DNA from 3 places in the Lysinibacillus sp. G4S2 genome. Region 1 is predicted to be linked to each of the others. Evidence: riboswitches for the same ligand, from Rfam matches in the RefSeq annotation. Region 1 holds a riboswitch; each other region holds the start of a gene.
The links. Region 1 has a riboswitch for thiamine pyrophosphate ahead of QUF91_RS05325 (hypothetical protein). Riboswitches for the same ligand answer to the same signal wherever they lie in the genome.
Positions count from the first base shown of each region.

Region 2: it holds a riboswitch for thiamine pyrophosphate, as region 1 does, so the genes downstream of both, thiM (hydroxyethylthiazole kinase) here and QUF91_RS05325 (hypothetical protein) in region 1, are expected to answer to the same signal.
Region 3: it holds a riboswitch for thiamine pyrophosphate, as region 1 does, so the genes downstream of both, QUF91_RS14460 (ABC transporter substrate-binding protein) here and QUF91_RS05325 (hypothetical protein) in region 1, are expected to answer to the same signal.

Region 1 is NZ_JAUCFJ010000002.1:1,049,311-1,054,955, reverse strand. It holds gene QUF91_RS05330 (glycerophosphodiester phosphodiesterase) at 1-1,146, opposite strand, end outside; TPP riboswitch at 1,587-1,694, shown strand; gene QUF91_RS05325 (hypothetical protein) at 1,787-2,170, shown strand; gene thiW (energy coupling factor transporter S component ThiW) at 2,204-2,704, shown strand; gene QUF91_RS05315 (EVE domain-containing protein) at 2,781-3,242, opposite strand; gene QUF91_RS05310 (MarR family winged helix-turn-helix transcriptional regulator) at 3,284-3,715, opposite strand; gene QUF91_RS05305 (VWA domain-containing protein) at 4,056-5,645, opposite strand, start outside.
Region 2 is NZ_JAUCFJ010000002.1:4,130,219-4,135,863, reverse strand. It holds gene QUF91_RS20995 (alpha/beta-type small acid-soluble spore protein) at 76-294, shown strand; gene thiE (thiamine phosphate synthase) at 375-1,007, opposite strand; gene thiD (bifunctional hydroxymethylpyrimidine kinase/phosphomethylpyrimidine kinase) at 997-1,827, opposite strand; gene thiM (hydroxyethylthiazole kinase) at 1,827-2,582, opposite strand; TPP riboswitch at 2,675-2,773, opposite strand; gene mbcS (acyl-CoA synthetase MbcS) at 2,961-4,535, shown strand; gene sppA (signal peptide peptidase SppA) at 4,722-5,645, shown strand, end outside.
Region 3 is NZ_JAUCFJ010000002.1:2,805,223-2,810,867, reverse strand. It holds gene QUF91_RS14470 (sigma-70 family RNA polymerase sigma factor) at 1-522, shown strand, start outside; gene QUF91_RS14465 (hypothetical protein) at 503-1,690, shown strand; TPP riboswitch at 1,752-1,862, shown strand; gene QUF91_RS14460 (ABC transporter substrate-binding protein) at 2,032-3,036, shown strand; gene QUF91_RS14455 (thiamine-binding protein) at 3,038-3,328, shown strand; gene QUF91_RS14450 (ABC transporter permease) at 3,328-4,098, shown strand; gene QUF91_RS14445 (ABC transporter ATP-binding protein) at 4,076-4,825, shown strand; gene QUF91_RS14440 (TatD family hydrolase) at 4,815-5,564, shown strand.

The DNA of each region.
Region 1 (5,645 bases):
ATTCTCTATGCCTGAAGTAATGTCGCCCCGATGAGCCATAATGATAAACTCCTCATTGGCTTCCCCCCAATCAGTCAACAGGGTAGTTGCTCCCCAGCCTATAACAATAAGAATGAGCATTCCGAACGCAGTCAGCGCTGCACGATAACGTCGCATGAGCGAACGCTGCATATCGCGTCCTTTCCAGACAGAAGCATCGACTCCATCGGTATCAATATTCACACGGTCATGGCCTTGATAGCGTACATATAGCAGGGTGATAATAGTAATGAACATTGGAGTCATAATCGGTGTTGCGATATACAAACCAAAGCTCAGCGTGATGCCAATGGTAATCATTAATCTGGAATCGCCATCTCCACTAGGAAGGAGAAACACGATTAAGCTGATTAGACAGATAAGTAGAATGAACAGCAACAGGAAGATTAATGCCCATTCAAACACAGCTCTAACTAATGACCACTTACTACGCCAGAACAATTGCTTGCTCTCGCGAACGGCGTTCCAGAATTGATACTTGCCTTCCAATACCATAATCGGCAGAGCATAGATACAGATTAAGTTCAATGCCAGGATAAGCAGTCCAACGATAACAAGAACGATCGTTCCGAAGGTTGTCTTCATCAGCTCGCCCGTAATAAAGTTCGGAACCGTCATATTCGGCAATAGTGTTCCGCTGATGTTGACATCAAGTAGCGGGAACAGGAGCAATAAATAGAGAGCAAGTCCGAAAACCCCGACGCGCCATAAACCTGGTAAGCTAGAGATTGCCTTGAACAATACGGGGCGGATTCGTGCGCGCTTCTCTTGAATCCCATAATAGGCAATATAGAAGAGCACAGTAAACTCTGTGTATATGAGCATTATGGCAATTGGCACCATTACCAGTACACTAAGTAGGCCATATTTGCTGAACAAGAAGCGCAGAAGGTCATGATTCGCGGCCGCTTCGAAGCCCCCAACAGCCAGTAATTTGTTAAAAATTATGGATAATAACGGGATAAATACACTTATCGTTAGCAGTTTGTATACCAATTCAAATAAAAGAAAAGGACGGTACGCATACTTCCACACCCTTAAAATATCCCTCGTCATCTGAAAAGGCATGAATTTTAAACGATTCGTATTGGTTTGTTTAGTATTCATGGTTTTGGTTTTCCTTTAGTTAGTATCGCGGTGCATATCTCATTATATATCTACACATTTCCTCCAACAATACTGTATAGTGATAATGCACACGAAACGGAAAGACTTAATACATAAAAAGGCGACAGATTATTCATCATATGATAAAACCCCTACAAATCTCTTCATAAGTTGGTCGTCGTACTCTGTAAGCTCCGTACATACTGAACTTTTGATTGCGCTTCAACTCAGTTCTTCACTTGAAAGATGTCTCTCTATTTTTTGAGCGTGACACTTTTAGACCATCCATTGAGTATGTAGGAGTTCTAGCTCCGTTCTTTCAAGTGTGCTAAAATGTTAAGTAACTATGATTAATTTCCCCTGTTAAAACTCCTTGTATATCAAGGAAAACAGGCTGTCTTTACTACATTATTATTAGAAAATTAAAGAGTTAAACCCATTATTACCACTAGGGGAGTCTTTAAAAGGCTGAGACGTATATTGTCATATACGGACCCTTTGAACCTGATCTAGTTCACACTAGCGGAGGGAAGTGGCGACACTTGCTTTTTACTATGTAAATGCAAGGCCGCTTCCTATGTTTTTTAGGAAGCGGCCTTTTTAGGTTTTATATTGTTGTCGGCTTTTTTACGCTGTAGCGGTGGAATTTTTTTGTTTACCGGCGCTTTTCACAGTTTTAGTGGCGGAATTCTCTGATTTACCGGCGCTTCTCACGCTTTTAGCGGCGGAATTCTCTGATTTACCGGCGCTTCTCACAGTTTTAGCGGCGGAATTCTCTGATTTACCGGCGCTTTTCTCTGCTTTACCGGCGGAATTCACTAGTTTACCGGCGCTTTTCTCGCTTTTAGCGGCGGAACTCCCTGATTTACCGGCGCTTTTCTCACTTTTAGCGGCGAAACTTCCTGGTTTACCGGCGCTTCTCACGCTTTTAGCGGCGGAATTCTCTGATTTACCGGCGCTTTCCACAGTTTTAGCGGCGGATCTCACTAGTTTACCGGCGGAACACCAAATTTACCGTTATTAACGATTAAATTCATATTTTAAAGGAGTGGAAATTATGTCAATTCGAAAACTAACAATCATGGCCTTATTAGTAGCAATTGCTGTAGCAGGTTCTACCTTCGTTTCAATACCAACGGGAATTGCACGTGCCTACCCTGTACAGCATGCCATTAATGTTATTGGCGCTATTATTCTTGGCCCAGTGCCTACTGTTATGGTCGCATTTGTCACAGCTATTATTCGTATTTTAACAGGCACAGGCTCATTATTAGCTATACCCGGCAGTGTCATTGGTGCTTTATGTGCAGCTCTAGCCTATAAATATAGCGGCAAGCAGTGGCTAGCAGGTGTCGGTGAAATATTCGGGACAGGTATTATTGCCTCACTCATTGCAGTACCTTACGCACACTTATTAATGGGGACATCCGTTGCTGCTTTATTTTTCATGCCAGCCTTTTTAACTTCAAGTACTATTGGTGCTGTCTTAGGCATTGTCATTGCTAGCAATTTGCGTAAAACAGTATTTGTAACTAACCTTAACACTCTGCTTAAATAATGATTGGTTGCAATATAAAAACGTTACTTCTTAATGGCAATTCATTAAGAAAGTAACGTTTTTTATCCAACTAAATTCATCCATACTTCAACGGTAATCCCATTTCATGAGCAATTAGTAAAAAGTCTTTTTTGCTTATTTCAAAATGACCAAATCTGAATTTATAACCATATTTCGATTTATCTTCTACAAATTCTAAATAATCTAAGATCCTTTTTATCGGTACAGCCTTTGCCTCTTTATAAAAGTCTATATCTCTTCTAAAAGGAATAAAATTTTCTGCCATTTGGAACTCGTATATTCGCTCGTCTTTTATTCTTCCAATTGCGGTAAATGCTCTTACAGGCTCGTTACCATCTAGACTTTTTTTAGGAGAATAATAAATGATCCAATCTCCTTTTTGCATTCGTTTCAAAGGTCTTTCTTTACCGTGGCATAACTGGCCGAATCCTCCCTCAACCCCTTTTTGCACATGATTGAGAGATACCACGCCAATCCAATATTTAGGGTCTCTTTCAATCGTAGGATATTGAGACATAGCTTTCATCTCCTTTTATTTTGGCATCATCGTTAATGATTTTATTTTTCCTGTGCACGATTTTCATATACTTTTGTCAATATGCCTTTCAATTGCTCTTTTTCTTCTAATGAAAGTACATTTAAAACTTCATTCTCAGAAATCGCAAGGGTCTTCAACAATTCTTCTGCCAAATTTTCACCCTGTTCCGTAAGGCATATTAAATTTTCTCTTCTATTTTCTTGATTTTTCTCCCTGTAAACATATTTTCTTTCTTCTAGACTATCGATAAAAAAGCGGACACTATTTTTATCCAACTTTAAAATCTGCCCTATTTGAATTTGGCTAAGCTTTTTTTCTTTTACAGACATCATGATCCCGACTTCTCTGGATTTCATTTGAAATTTTTCGCTAATATATTTCTCGAGATTTTCTTCTAAAGCCTCTGCTAGTTTAAAACTTAGAAAACCAAAAGAATTCATTATATTGGTCATGTTTGATCCCCCAAATATATAATACTTTAAAATGATAGTAATATTTCATTACTATCATCTATTATTACATTTGTGTATATTATTTACAAGGTAAATTTTGATTACCACAAAAAATCTCTAATTTCACGAAAGTAGCAATCTAAAATTAGCCCATCATAATAGCGTGGGGTGGATCGCCGTTTCGCATACGCTTCATTGGTCAGATGGTCAAATCACATATACCCCAAGGAATCCCCCAGTCTCCACTCCTAACAAATATCATCCCCAACTCTTGATAATGGCCCAATGACAAAAAAACGATGGCTCATGCTATAAAGCAATGAACCATCGTTTTAAATTTCTAAGGCCTTTTTTTCATGCCCTTTAATAGCTGGGCAACATTTGTGTCCTCTGCTTGTATTGGTTTTTCCTCTACAAGTTGTTCTTTTTTCTTCGGCCTTGTTAGGAAGCCCCAACCAAAGCGTCGAATGGTAATATCGATGAAGAACAATAGCATACCTGCTAATAAAAGCCATGTTGCAATATTTTGGCGTTCCGCACCTTCATTAGTAAATTCGCGGAATACTTCGTTCGGCTCTTTCAAAACGGAGCCGCCTGTTTGCTTTGTTAGCTCTTTCACTAGCTGATCATTCACTGGACGTAATTCATACTCAGCACTGTAAGGTACACTTAAGCCTGCCTGGTAAATCGTCTGTTTTTCATCGGCAATGCGGAAGAAGATTAGTCCCGGTTCTGCTTGTACGACTGCTCGAACTTGTGATGCTGAAATTGTTTCCAGCTGTGTTTCAAGTTCTTCGCCCGCCTCATTGACAGCAACGATATCTAAAAATGCCGCTTCATTTGTTGGGTCAGTGATGACAAATGATCCGTCTGACTCTAGACGTACATCATAAGCAACATCGTTATAGCTTGGTAGCATTTGCGAAATAAGCGTTTGCCAAAATGTGCCCCAATTCTGCCATCTTGCCCAGTCTCCTGTCCATTTTCCTGTTGAATCAGAAGTAAAGGCGAATGTTTTGCCAAGACCATATTGCCATTGTGCTAACACCGGATCTTCTTTCTCGCTTTCCGCAATAACAGTAGCTCCCTGCTTGGCTGTCGTACCAATATAAGCATTCATTTGAGGTACACCATTCGTAAATAACGTATTCCATCCAGATGCATTAAATATAGTTGGATAGAATGGGTTATCCTCAATATATGTGCGTGAAATCATGGCCGTTTCACGAGATAAAATAGAAGGGATCGTCTGCTCATCAACAACATCGTAGAAACGTCCACTTCCCATCTCGCTAAGTGCTTCCAGTAAATTAGCATCTGCATCCTGACCAATTGCTACCGTCGATAGTGTAATACCTTTCTCTTTACCCTGTGCAATTAAATCCTCATAATTCCCTGACTGTGACTGACCATCAGTTAATAGAATAATATGCTTACGCTGTAGCTTTAAATCAGCTAGATTTTCATAGGCTTTAGCTAGTGATCCATATATTTCGGTGCCACCACCTGGCGTAACAGATAAAATCGTGTCCACAGCTTCTTCCTTTTTGCCTAGTGGTCCTGTCTCAATTATTTCCCAAGGTCGGTCATCAAAGGTAATAAACCCTAGCGTATCCTCATCTCGTAGCATTTCGACTGAACGAGCGGCCGCTTCCTTAGCGAGCTCTAGTTTTGCTCCAGACATACTTCCAGAGCGGTCTAGTACAATCACCAATCCTAATGATGGTAATTGCTCCTTACCTTTAATCTCCATTTCAACAGGTAGTAAAGTTTCGATTGGCGTTTTAAAATAGCCACCTAAGCCAAAGCTATTTTCACCACCGACCATTGTAAAGCCGACACCAAAGTTTTTTACTGCCTGTTCAATGACATTCATTTTTGCCTCGCCTACTAAATGCCCTGGCACATTATCAAAAATGATGGCATTGTA
Region 2 (5,645 bases), 3.1 Mb from region 1:
GTACAATTTACCTATAAAATTTTTGTATTAAAAATCTAATATCGCACATTCTATATTCACAAGGAGGTGAGAGACATGGCGAACAACACAAACCGCAGTTCAAACCAGCTTGCAGTACCTGGTGTACAACAAGCGCTTGATCAAATGAAATACGAAATTGCACAAGAATTTGGTGTTCAATTAGGAGCTGACGCTTCAGCTCGTGCTAACGGTTCCGTTGGCGGTGAAATCACTAAACGTCTTGTACAAATGGCAGAATCTCAATTAAAAGGTATGCCAAACAACAATCAATAATTGCTTAATTAGCAATTATTAAACTTAAAACCAGTGACCGTAAAAGGCACTGGTTTTAGTTTGTTTAATTTTTTATTTTTTTATCCCCCAAATGATTTAAATGTAGAGATTGTATTTGAGATATCCTCACTTTCGCAAATCGCAGAAATAACAGCTATTCCATCCGCGCCTGCTTTAAATACCGTATGTGCATTCGAGCAATTTATGCCTCCAATTGCAACGATAGGGAGCTCCGGATATCGTATCCGAACTTGCTCTAAAAAATTAGTTCCACTAGGTGGGTTAGCATCGCTTTTAGAGGTGGTTGCGAAAATAGGGCCAATTCCTACATAGTCAGCCCCATATTGTAGGGCAGTTTGTAATTCAGCTTGTGAATGAACAGAAACACCTAAAATCATGTTACCAACTTTTTCGCGTACCAGCGACACAGGTAAATCCTTTTGTCCAATATGAACACCATCAGCTCCAAGCTTTACAGCAAGCTCTACATCATCATTGACGATAAACGGAACATTATATTGTTGACAGAGCTTTTGACAGTCTCTTGCAAAACTTTCATACGCTTGTCCAGTGAGAGCATTTGGTCCTTTTTCACGAAATTGAAACATGGTAATTCCGGATTGTAGAGCCTTCTCTAAAACGTTTAGTGGCTCCTGATTTAAAACATTAAGAGTACCCATAATAAAATATAACTGTAAATCGTCACGTTTCATGAATGATCACCTCATAAGAATCCTTAAAGTTTTGATAAGCAAAATGATTTGTTGGACCATGACCATGACCATGACCGAGAGATAAATCATGAGTTATGGCTAATTGAATAAACTTTTTTGCTTCCACAATCGCTTCTTTAATGGGAAGCCCACTTCCAAGAAAAGCAGTTAGTGCAGCGGAGAACGTACAGCCTGTACCATGTGTATTTTTTGTAGCAATACGAGTGGACTGCATGGAAAATGATTGACCATCTTGCAAAAATACATAGTCAATAGCATAATATTTATCGGCTAAATGACCGCCTTTAATAATGACACATTGAACGCCCATTTGTAAGAAGATGTAAGCCACGTCCTGAATATCTGCCAACGTTTTAATTTTTCTTCCAGAAAGTGTTTCAGCTTCAGGTATGTTCGGTGTTACGATTGTTGCTAAAGGAAGTAAATACCTACGTATTGCAACAATTGCTTCTTGCTGTAATAAGCTTTCGCCACCTTTTGCAATCATGACTGGATCGACAATTAGTGGAATATTTACTTCGGCTAAAATATGTGCGATTGATTGAATTATTTCGGAAGAAAATAGCATTCCTGTTTTAATAGCACTAATTGAAAAATCCTCGATTAGTGCTTTAAGTTGTTTTTCAACAAAGCTAACTTCAATTGGTAAGACATCCGATACACCAAGTGTGTTCTGGGCAGTTAAAGCTGTAATAACAGACGTTCCAAACACCTTTAATTCCTGAAATGTTTTTAAATCAGCTTGTATGCCCGCACCGCCACCACTATCTGAACCAGCAATTGTCGTTACAATATGCATCATTCTTCACCATCCTTGGAAAGACGATGTAGTTCATTCAATATTGTTATTTGAAAATCGCCAATGTAATGAGTCGCAGAAGCGGCTTGTTCTGCCACTTTTTTATAAAGCGATAAAGTATCGACCAATTGGTAATATGGTTCATTCCCTGCGGTGTAGGCGGCGCAACAAATAGCACTTAATAAGCAGCCAGTTCCAGTGACTTCTGTCATTTGAGAATTTCCACCTGTAACCCATTGATGCTGTTTGCCATCAGTAATAAAATCCTTTTCACCGGTCACAATAACAATACAATTGTAGAGTTGAGCTATTTGTTTTGCCTCAACTTCTAATGAAATTGAACCAGTACCACTATCTACGCCTTTTTGTTGCCAGTCTACATTGGCAATCGCTGCAAGCTCTCCGATATTACAACGAATTGCTGCAAATTTTATTTCCGCCAATAATTGCTGTACCGTCTGTTTACGGTAAGAAGTTGCACCTGCAGCAACAGGATCTAAAACAACGGGAATGCCCTGAGCATTTGCCTTTTTTCCTGCAAGTAGCATTGATTCTTTCATCTGTTCATTAAGGGTACCGATATTTAACAATAAGCCTGAAGCAATAGCGACCATTTCTTCAACTTCATGACTGTCATCAGCCATGACTGGCGAAGCGCCTATTGCTAATAAGCCATTTGCTTGGAAATTTGCCACAACATAATTGGTAATGCAATGAATCAGTGGATTTTGTTTACGGATATTTTGAATAATCAATTTAAGTCCTCCTCTAATGGATGGACGTAAGCATGCAAAAAAGGCCCTTTTTCGTGCAGAAAAAAACACGTAAAAAGAGCCTTTCATCAATGAATTAGATGTGAATTGCTCCCTACGTCAGTATTAACTAACAGGTTCAAAGGGTCAGGTTTTACCTTCTCAACTCTAAATGAGTCCCCCTGCAATCTTGCTTTTAGTTGACCAAAATGTACCATATTTTTCTTTAGTGTTCAATAGAGAGTTTTTTTGAACTAAGACGTGACTGATGCCATATAGCAGAGCATGATAGTTGTCATGACTTTTTAAAATTGAGTGCCTTTCATTGAAAATGATAAAAATTGAGTTTTATAATGAGCATAGCAAAAGGGGGCATTTGCCATGAAACGACAAGATTTAATCGCACCAGAGTGGTATAACATTTCAGAGGAAATCGAAAAATATGCACAGGATTCTACAAAAAATGCATTGATCGTTTATAACGAAAATGAGGAAATTCAATACATTACATATGCTAGTTTACTTGAAAAGGCGAATCAGGCAGCACATGTATTTACATCTTATGGTTTAACAAAAGATGATGTTATTTTAGTCATGGTACCAAGATCAGTTGAAGCGTATATCGTTTATCTTGCGGCCTTAAAGGCGGGGCTAACGATTATACCAAGCTCAGAGATGTTGAGAACTAAAGATATTGAATATCGAATCAATCATGCTAATGCAAAAGGCGTTGTTGCATTTGAGCCTTATGTTGAACAATTTGATGCTGTTCAAAATTCACAAGGCATACAGAAATTTGTCATTGGCCATGCACATGAATCATGGCAGCCGTTGCTTGAAAAAATGCAAAGCCAACCAACAACCTACATAAGTTCTACACCTACTAGAAGTACTGACATTGCATTTTTAGCCTATACGAGTGGTACAACAGGCAATCCAAAAGCAGCCGTACATACACATAGCTGGGGTTATGCACATTTACGAACAACTGCACCGAATTGGTTAGGTGTTCAAGAAGGTGACATAGTTTGGGCTACAGCAGCTCCAGGCTGGCAAAAATGGATTTGGAGTCCGTTTCTCGCTACATTAGGAAGTGGTGCAACAGCATTTGTCTACAAAGGTCACTTTGATGCGACAACATACCTCACGCTGCTTGAAAAATTCCATATTAATATTCTGTGCTGTACACCAACCGAATATCGATTTATGGCAGCACTTGAAAATTTACAAGATTTCAATTTAAGTGCAATTCGTCAAGCCGTGTCAGCAGGCGAGCCTTTAAATAGTGAAGTGATAAAAGTATTTTCGGAGGTCTTGAATTTACAAGTGCGAGATGGTTATGGACAAACAGAAAATACGTTACTTGTTGGTACAATGGTAGGAATGAAGGCTAGAATTGGCTCAATGGGTAAACCTACTCCGGGAAATACTGTTGAAATTATCGATGATTTTGGAAATCCAGTTGCAATTGGAGAAGTTGGAGATATTGCTGTACACCGTGAAACACCCGCGTTATTTAAAAAATATTTAAATGATCTAGAACGTACAAATTTACAATTTAGAGGCAATTGGTATATTACCGGAGATCGTGCATATAAAGATGAAGATGGTTATTTTTGGTTTGAAGGACGCGGAGATGATATCATTATTTCGTCTGGCTATACGATAGGACCATTTGAAGTAGAAGATGCATTATTGAAGCATTCAGCAGTTAAAGAAACTGCAGTTGTTGCGAGTCCAGATGAGGTTCGTGGAAATATTGTGAAGGCATATATCGTGCTCCATGATGGAGAAATTGGTAATGAAGCACTGATAAAAAAACTACAAAACCATGTGAAGACTTTAACAGCGCCATATAAATATCCTCGCGCGATTGAATTTGTAACGGAGCTACCAAAGACTTCATCAGGCAAAATTCGTCGTGTCGAATTACGTGAGCAAGAAAAAAATCAATAGAGCAGACATTAATCATTTCCTAGGAAATAATGTCGATAAAATCAAAGTTCGCGCTTTTTCTATGAACTTTGATTTTTTTCGTGATATTAGGTAATGTAATATAGGTTAAAACATTTGCATATTGTTGCAAAAAAGTGAAACAAATTAGAATGTCAATCGTATAACGTGAAGAGGAGGCGGAAAGACATGAATGTTAAAAGGTGGGTTGCTTTAATAATTGCAGGTGTCCTATTAGTATTTTCATTGGGGATGAACACCCTATTTGCAATTTTTAAATCAGATTTCTTTAGCAATTTTGATAGCTTAGTAGCTGGAAACAATTTGGAGATAACAGAAGCGGTTAAAGAAGACGGCAATATGGATAAACGTATTGCATACTTAAAGGTTGATGGTACGATTCAAGATATTGGTTCAGGCACAGTATGGCAACCAGTTGCGTATGATCATCAATTTTTCTTAAATCAATTAGATATTATTTTAAATGATAAGTCTGTACAAGGTATTGTCCTAAGTGTTAATTCACCAGGTGGTGGTGTAAAGGAATCAGCAGAAATATATAAAAAGCTCGTGAAAATTAAAGAAGAGCGACAAATTCCAATCTATGTTTCTATGGATTCGATGGCTGCTTCAGGTGGTTATTATATTTCAGCACCAGCAGATAAAATATTTGCACAACGTGATACAATTACAGGTTCGATTGGTGTCATTATGCAATCCATAAATTATCAAAAACTAGCTGAAAAAGTTGGTTTTAAATATGAAACATTTAAATCTGGTGCACATAAGGATATGCTTAGTCCAATGCGTGAAGTGACGCCGGAAGAGCGTGCAATGATGCAAGATATGATTAATGAAACGTATGAGGAATTCGTTGATATTGTTGAAGAAGGACGTAGTATGTCTGAAGCTGAAGTGAAAAAAGTTGCCGATGGTCGAATTCTTAGCGGTACGAAGGCTCTTGAAGCAGGCTTAATTGATGAAATTGGTGATGAGGAAGCAGCAGTTGCGGCACTACGTGAAGACTTTGGCTTAGAGGACGCAGAATTATTTGAGTATTCATATGATGTGGGTGGCTTGCAATCGTATGTTGGTATGAAGATTGGATCCATG
Region 3 (5,645 bases), 1.8 Mb from region 1:
CAAAGAGATGCACAGCTACGTGAAGCTATGGATTTATACGGTAATTACTTACTACGACTAGCTTATACATATGTAAAAAGTAAAGAGAAAGCAGAGGATATTGTGCAAGAAGTGTTTATTCGATATTACATTCAAATGGAGCAATTTGAAGGGCGTTCTAGTGTAAAAACATACTTATATCGTATGGTCGTGAACGAATGTCATAATTACTTTAAAAGTTGGGCGTATAGAAAAACTGAATTGACAAGTTTTTTTAAAAAGCGTGATACCTCAATTTCAGCGGAATCAGAAATTTTAAAGAAAGAAGAGATAGATGTTATTGCTGACACTATTACTACATTAGAAACAAAATATCGAGAAGTACTTTGGCTTTATTATTATGATGAACTTTCGGTGAACGACATTGCATTAGTTTTACAATGTTCCGTTAACACAGTGAAGACAAGGCTAGCAAGGGGGAGAAAACGGGTAGGCATTCAATTGGAAAAGGAGGGGTTTTATAATGGAAACGAATTTACATGAACGATTGAAGGATATAATACCCGACAATATAGAATTAACCACCCAGAAAAAAGAAGGAATCTTATCGGCGGCGCATGATAGATTTGTCCAGCAGCAACAGCCTGTAAAAAAACATGGGTGGAAGCCTGTAGTAGTTGGAGTTTCAGCCTTGGCTCTTACAATCTTGCTAAGTTATCCATTTATAGAAGACGGTATAGAACAATTGATTGTTTCGCAAGTAACTGATCGAACTTATGAAGAAATTAGTATACCAGGTCGTTCTACTGAAACGTTATTCACAGCTATATTTGATGATGCAACAAACTCTTTCTTTTACTACGAAGGAGGTAACATTTATTCTTATGCAATCGATACACAAATTGAAAAAGTTGAGATGAAGGGTGAATCGCCTATTTCAAAGATTCTCGTGAATGAAAACTGGCTTGTTTGGATGGGTGATGGTAAAGAGGAGGATGTTTTCGTTAAAAATAGGGAGACGTTAGAGGTCAAAGAATTTTCTACTAGTTCTTTTATAGATTTAGATGATGATATACTATTGACAGATAAAAATGATACAAAAAAAGGTCAAACTATTTATAGCTTGACGAATTTACGTACAAACGAGGTAAAACAATATAAACAATTCTTTGATAATAGTTCAGTAAGTCAGCCGATTTACCAGGATAATCAGTTGCTTATACCAGAAGTCGTTAAAAAAGATGGTGAAGAAGTGGTGCGCTTTACGCTCTATGATGTTGGAACAGAAAAAGAGAAGCAATACGAATTACCTTTTAAAGGAACGTTGGACATTGCACTTACCGACCAAAAAATTTATGCTTCCTTTAAAAATGGAAAAAGCTTAGAGACAGGTTATGTTGATTTAGTAGATGGATCTTACCATAAGATTGATGGTAAAAAGGCTTTTTCTTTAGCTGTCTACAAGAATAAACTTGCTCTAAATGAGTTTGTACCAAATGAGGATAAATCTCGATTTAAGTTATACAAAGTAGAAGATGGCTCTTTATCATCGCTTCCCGACTTTAAAGATGTTCAACTAGTTCTCTTTAATCCACGTTTTACAAAAGAAGGGACATTGCAGTTATTTGGGGTAAATGAAAAATATATTTTAGAAGATGGAACTCTTGAAGAGAGAGATGGGGCTGTTAAATTATATTTACAGCGCTTTTAGTAAAGAGACCCTTGTCATTTACAGATAGATATGGGTATAATAATCACGAAAAGTTCATATGGAAAGAATGTAGGGGGACTGGTAGTTGCCAGCTGAGATTGTGTCCGATAGACGCTGACCCTTTGAACCTGATTTGGCTCGTACCAGCGTAGGGAACATCTATTCAAAAAAAAGAAAGTTTTTGATACTGATTGTAAAACGTCTGGGAGGAATCCTGGGCGTTTTTTTATGTTTTTGTTGTATGTGCAAGCCTTGGGTACATACTAATTGTGAATACGCTTTCTTCTGGTGGAAACATTCATTCATGAACACTTTCACATTACTTACTGGGAGGATTAAACATGAAAAAATGGTTATTGATTCTGATGGCTACACTTTTAACATTAGTGGGTTGTAGCAAAAAAGAGGAGACAAAGGATAAAAACGATGCGAATGCATTAAAAAAGGTATCGGTCGTGCTAGATTGGACACCGAATACAAATCATACAGGTTTATATGTAGCGGAAAAACTTGGCTACTTTAAAGAACAGGGCTTAGATGTTGAAATTTTATTACCTGGCGAAACGGGTGCAGATCAACTAGTGGCGTCTGGTAAGGCTCAGTTTGGCGTAAGCTACCAAGAAGGGATTACACAGGCACGTGTGCAGGATGTACCTTTAGTATCGATTGCAGCGATTATTCAACATAATACTTCTGGCTTTGCATCCACTGCATCTAAAGGGATTACGTCACCGAAGGATTTTGAAGGTAAAACATATGGTGGCTGGGGTGCACCACTTGAAAAGGCTGTCCTACAATCACTTATGCAAACAGAAAATGCGGATATTAATAAGTTAGATATTGTCAATGCAGGTGATTTGGATTTCTTCACAATGATGAAAAAAGATATTGATTTTGCCTGGATTTATTATGCATGGACAGGGATTGAAGCAGAACTTCGTGGTGAAAAATTGAACATGCTTTATTTAACAGATTATAGTGATCAGTTAGATTATTACACACCTGTACTTGCTACAAATGAAAAAATGATTAAGGATGATCCGGATACAGTCAAAGCATTTGTCGCTGCTGCAGCAAAGGGCTATGAATATGCGATAAGTCATCCGAGTGAGGCGGCTGATATTTTATTAGAAGCGGTACCTGACTTAGATAAAGACCTCGTGCATAAAAGTCAGGAATGGCTAGCAGATAAGTATCAAGACGATGCGGCGCACTGGGGCGAGCAAAAGCTAACTGTCTGGGAGAACTACGCAAAATGGATGGCCGACAACAAAGTTTTAGAGGGCGAATTTAACGCAGAACAAGCATTTACAAATGACTTTTTACCGAAAAAGGAGACAAAATAACATGGCAAACTCATTAATTAGTGTACAAATTATCCCGAAAACTGAAAAATATGAAGATGTTATTCCATTTGTCGATGCAGCGATTGCCGTTATAGACGCATCAGGGGTGAAATATGAAGTTCATCCATTAGAAACGACAATGGAGGGTGAGCTATCGACTTTATTACAAATCATCGAAAAAATGAATGATAAGATGATAGAACTTGGTGCTATTAATGTCATTACTCAAGTGAAAATTTTATATCAGCCATCAGGTATTACAATGGGTACGTTAACGGAGAAATATCAGTGATGAAGTCGGTAATCAAACAAGGAAGGACGATAATTTTTATCGCCTTCCTCTTATTCATATGGGAACTAATTGTCCGTTTGGCAGATGTTCCACATTGGCTATTGCCTGCACCAAGTGCCATTTTGAAAGAAGGCTTTCAATCGTATGAAACGTTCTTGCCGCATGCGTTTGCAACTGTTCAATTAGCACTTCTAGGTCTTGCTATCGGGATATTGTGCGGGCTAACGGTTGCCGTGTTATTACATCGTTTTACGTTTATTCGGGAGCTATTTTATCCTATTCTCATTATGTCACAGAATGTTCCTGTGCTCGTCCTAGCACCGCTATTAATCATTTGGTTTGGATTTGGTTTATTGCCAAAGCTTATTATTATTTGTCTCGTGTGCTTTTTTCCAATTGTGATCTCGGCAATGGATGGCTTTCGTCAAACCTCACCAGAGCTGAAACATTATTTTGAGATGGTCGGTGCAACGAAAGCACAAACCTTTTGGAAACTTGAATGGCCGTATGCGTATCCAGCGATTTTTTCAGGCATTAAGATCGCGGCAACCTATAGCGTTATGGGAGCGGTCATTGCAGAATGGCTAGGTGCGAAAAAGGGGATTGGTGTCTATATGACATTGGCACAATCTTCATTTCGAACAGATCGTGTGTTTGTAGCGATTTTTGCCATTGTAATTTTAAGTTTATTATTATTTAGTGCTATTCGATTATTAGAAAAGCTCGTTGTGAAGGGGAGAGGCCTACATGCTCAGCATTCAAAACATTGATAAATCCTTTGATTCCCTTCCAGTCATTCGTAATTTATCTTTTGAAGTGAAGGACGGGGAATTTGTGGCGATTATTGGTCCGTCAGGAAGTGGAAAAAGCACACTCTTTCAATTAATTGGTGGTGTGACTTCTATTGATAAGGGAGCTATCTTATTAAACGGTACCGATATCCAGCAAAAAAGAGGAACGATTGGCTATATGCCTCAGCAACCATGTTTACTGCCTTGGCGTACGATAGTAGAAAATGTCACGATCGTTGAGGAGCTTCAGCAAAAACCGAATATTGAACGTGCCAAGGAATGGCTAGACAAAGTAGGACTCGCATCGTTTAAAAATGCGTATCCAAATGAGCTGTCTGGCGGTATGCAACAACGGGTATCATTTATCCGTGCAATTGTCAGTGACAAGCCCATTTTATGCTTAGATGAGCCGTTCTCTGCACTTGATGAGTTTACAAGGCTTGAAATGCAGGCGTGGCTTTTATCGATATGGGAGGAATATCGAAAATCTATTGTATTTGTTACTCATAGTATCGAGGAAGCACTTTTTTTAGCGGATCGCATCATTGTCTTAACGAAACGACCAGCTACGATTAAAAAGGAAATTATTGTACCTTTTGCGAGGCCACGACAAGAGGAAATCCGCCATTCCGCAACATTTACAGCATTAAAGCAACAGTTATTTACTTACTTAAAAGAAGAAAAGGATGACGCGAATGTTGATTGATGCGCATATTCATTTAGATCAGTATTTGGAGAATGAAGTACCAACTTTGCTAGAGGAAGCTGAACATGTCATTGCTGTTAGCATGAATATTGAATCGTGTGAAAAAACGTTGAAGTTGTCGAAAACCTTTGCAAAGGTAAAGGCGGCGTTTGGTTTTCATCCTGAACAAGCGTTACCAAGTGCTATGGAAGAAGAGGCATTATTCGATTGGATCCGCCAACATGCTCATGATACGGTAGCTATTGGTGAGGTAGGGTTACCTTATTATTTGAAACAAGAGAAGGCAGTTGATGATCGCCCGTATATGGAATTGTTAGAACGGTTTATTTTGCTGGCGAAGGAACTAAATAAACCGATTATTTTACATGCTGTTTATGAGGATGCGGCTATTGCTTGTGATTTGTTGGAAAAGCATCATGTAAAGAAAGCACATTTCCATTGGTTTAAAGGCGATGAGGAAGTGATTGAACGAATGATTCAAAATGGGTATTTCATTTCTGTAACGCCTGATTGTACGTATGAGACGGAGATTCAACAGGTTATCAAAAAATACCCAATTGAGCTGATGATGGTAGAAACCGATGGACCGTGGCCATTTGAAGATCCCTTTGACAATAAACGGACGTCTCCATGGATGATGAATCATTCCATGGAGGTTATCGCTTCAATCAAGGGGATTACAACGCAGGAAGCGGCGCGCATCATCACAAGAAATACGACAATATTTTATAATTTATAACAAAAAACACAGCTGCTTTTTTTAGAGCAGCTGTGTTTTTTTAAGGACCAGAATCGCTGATAAAAGAGCCGGGACCGCTGA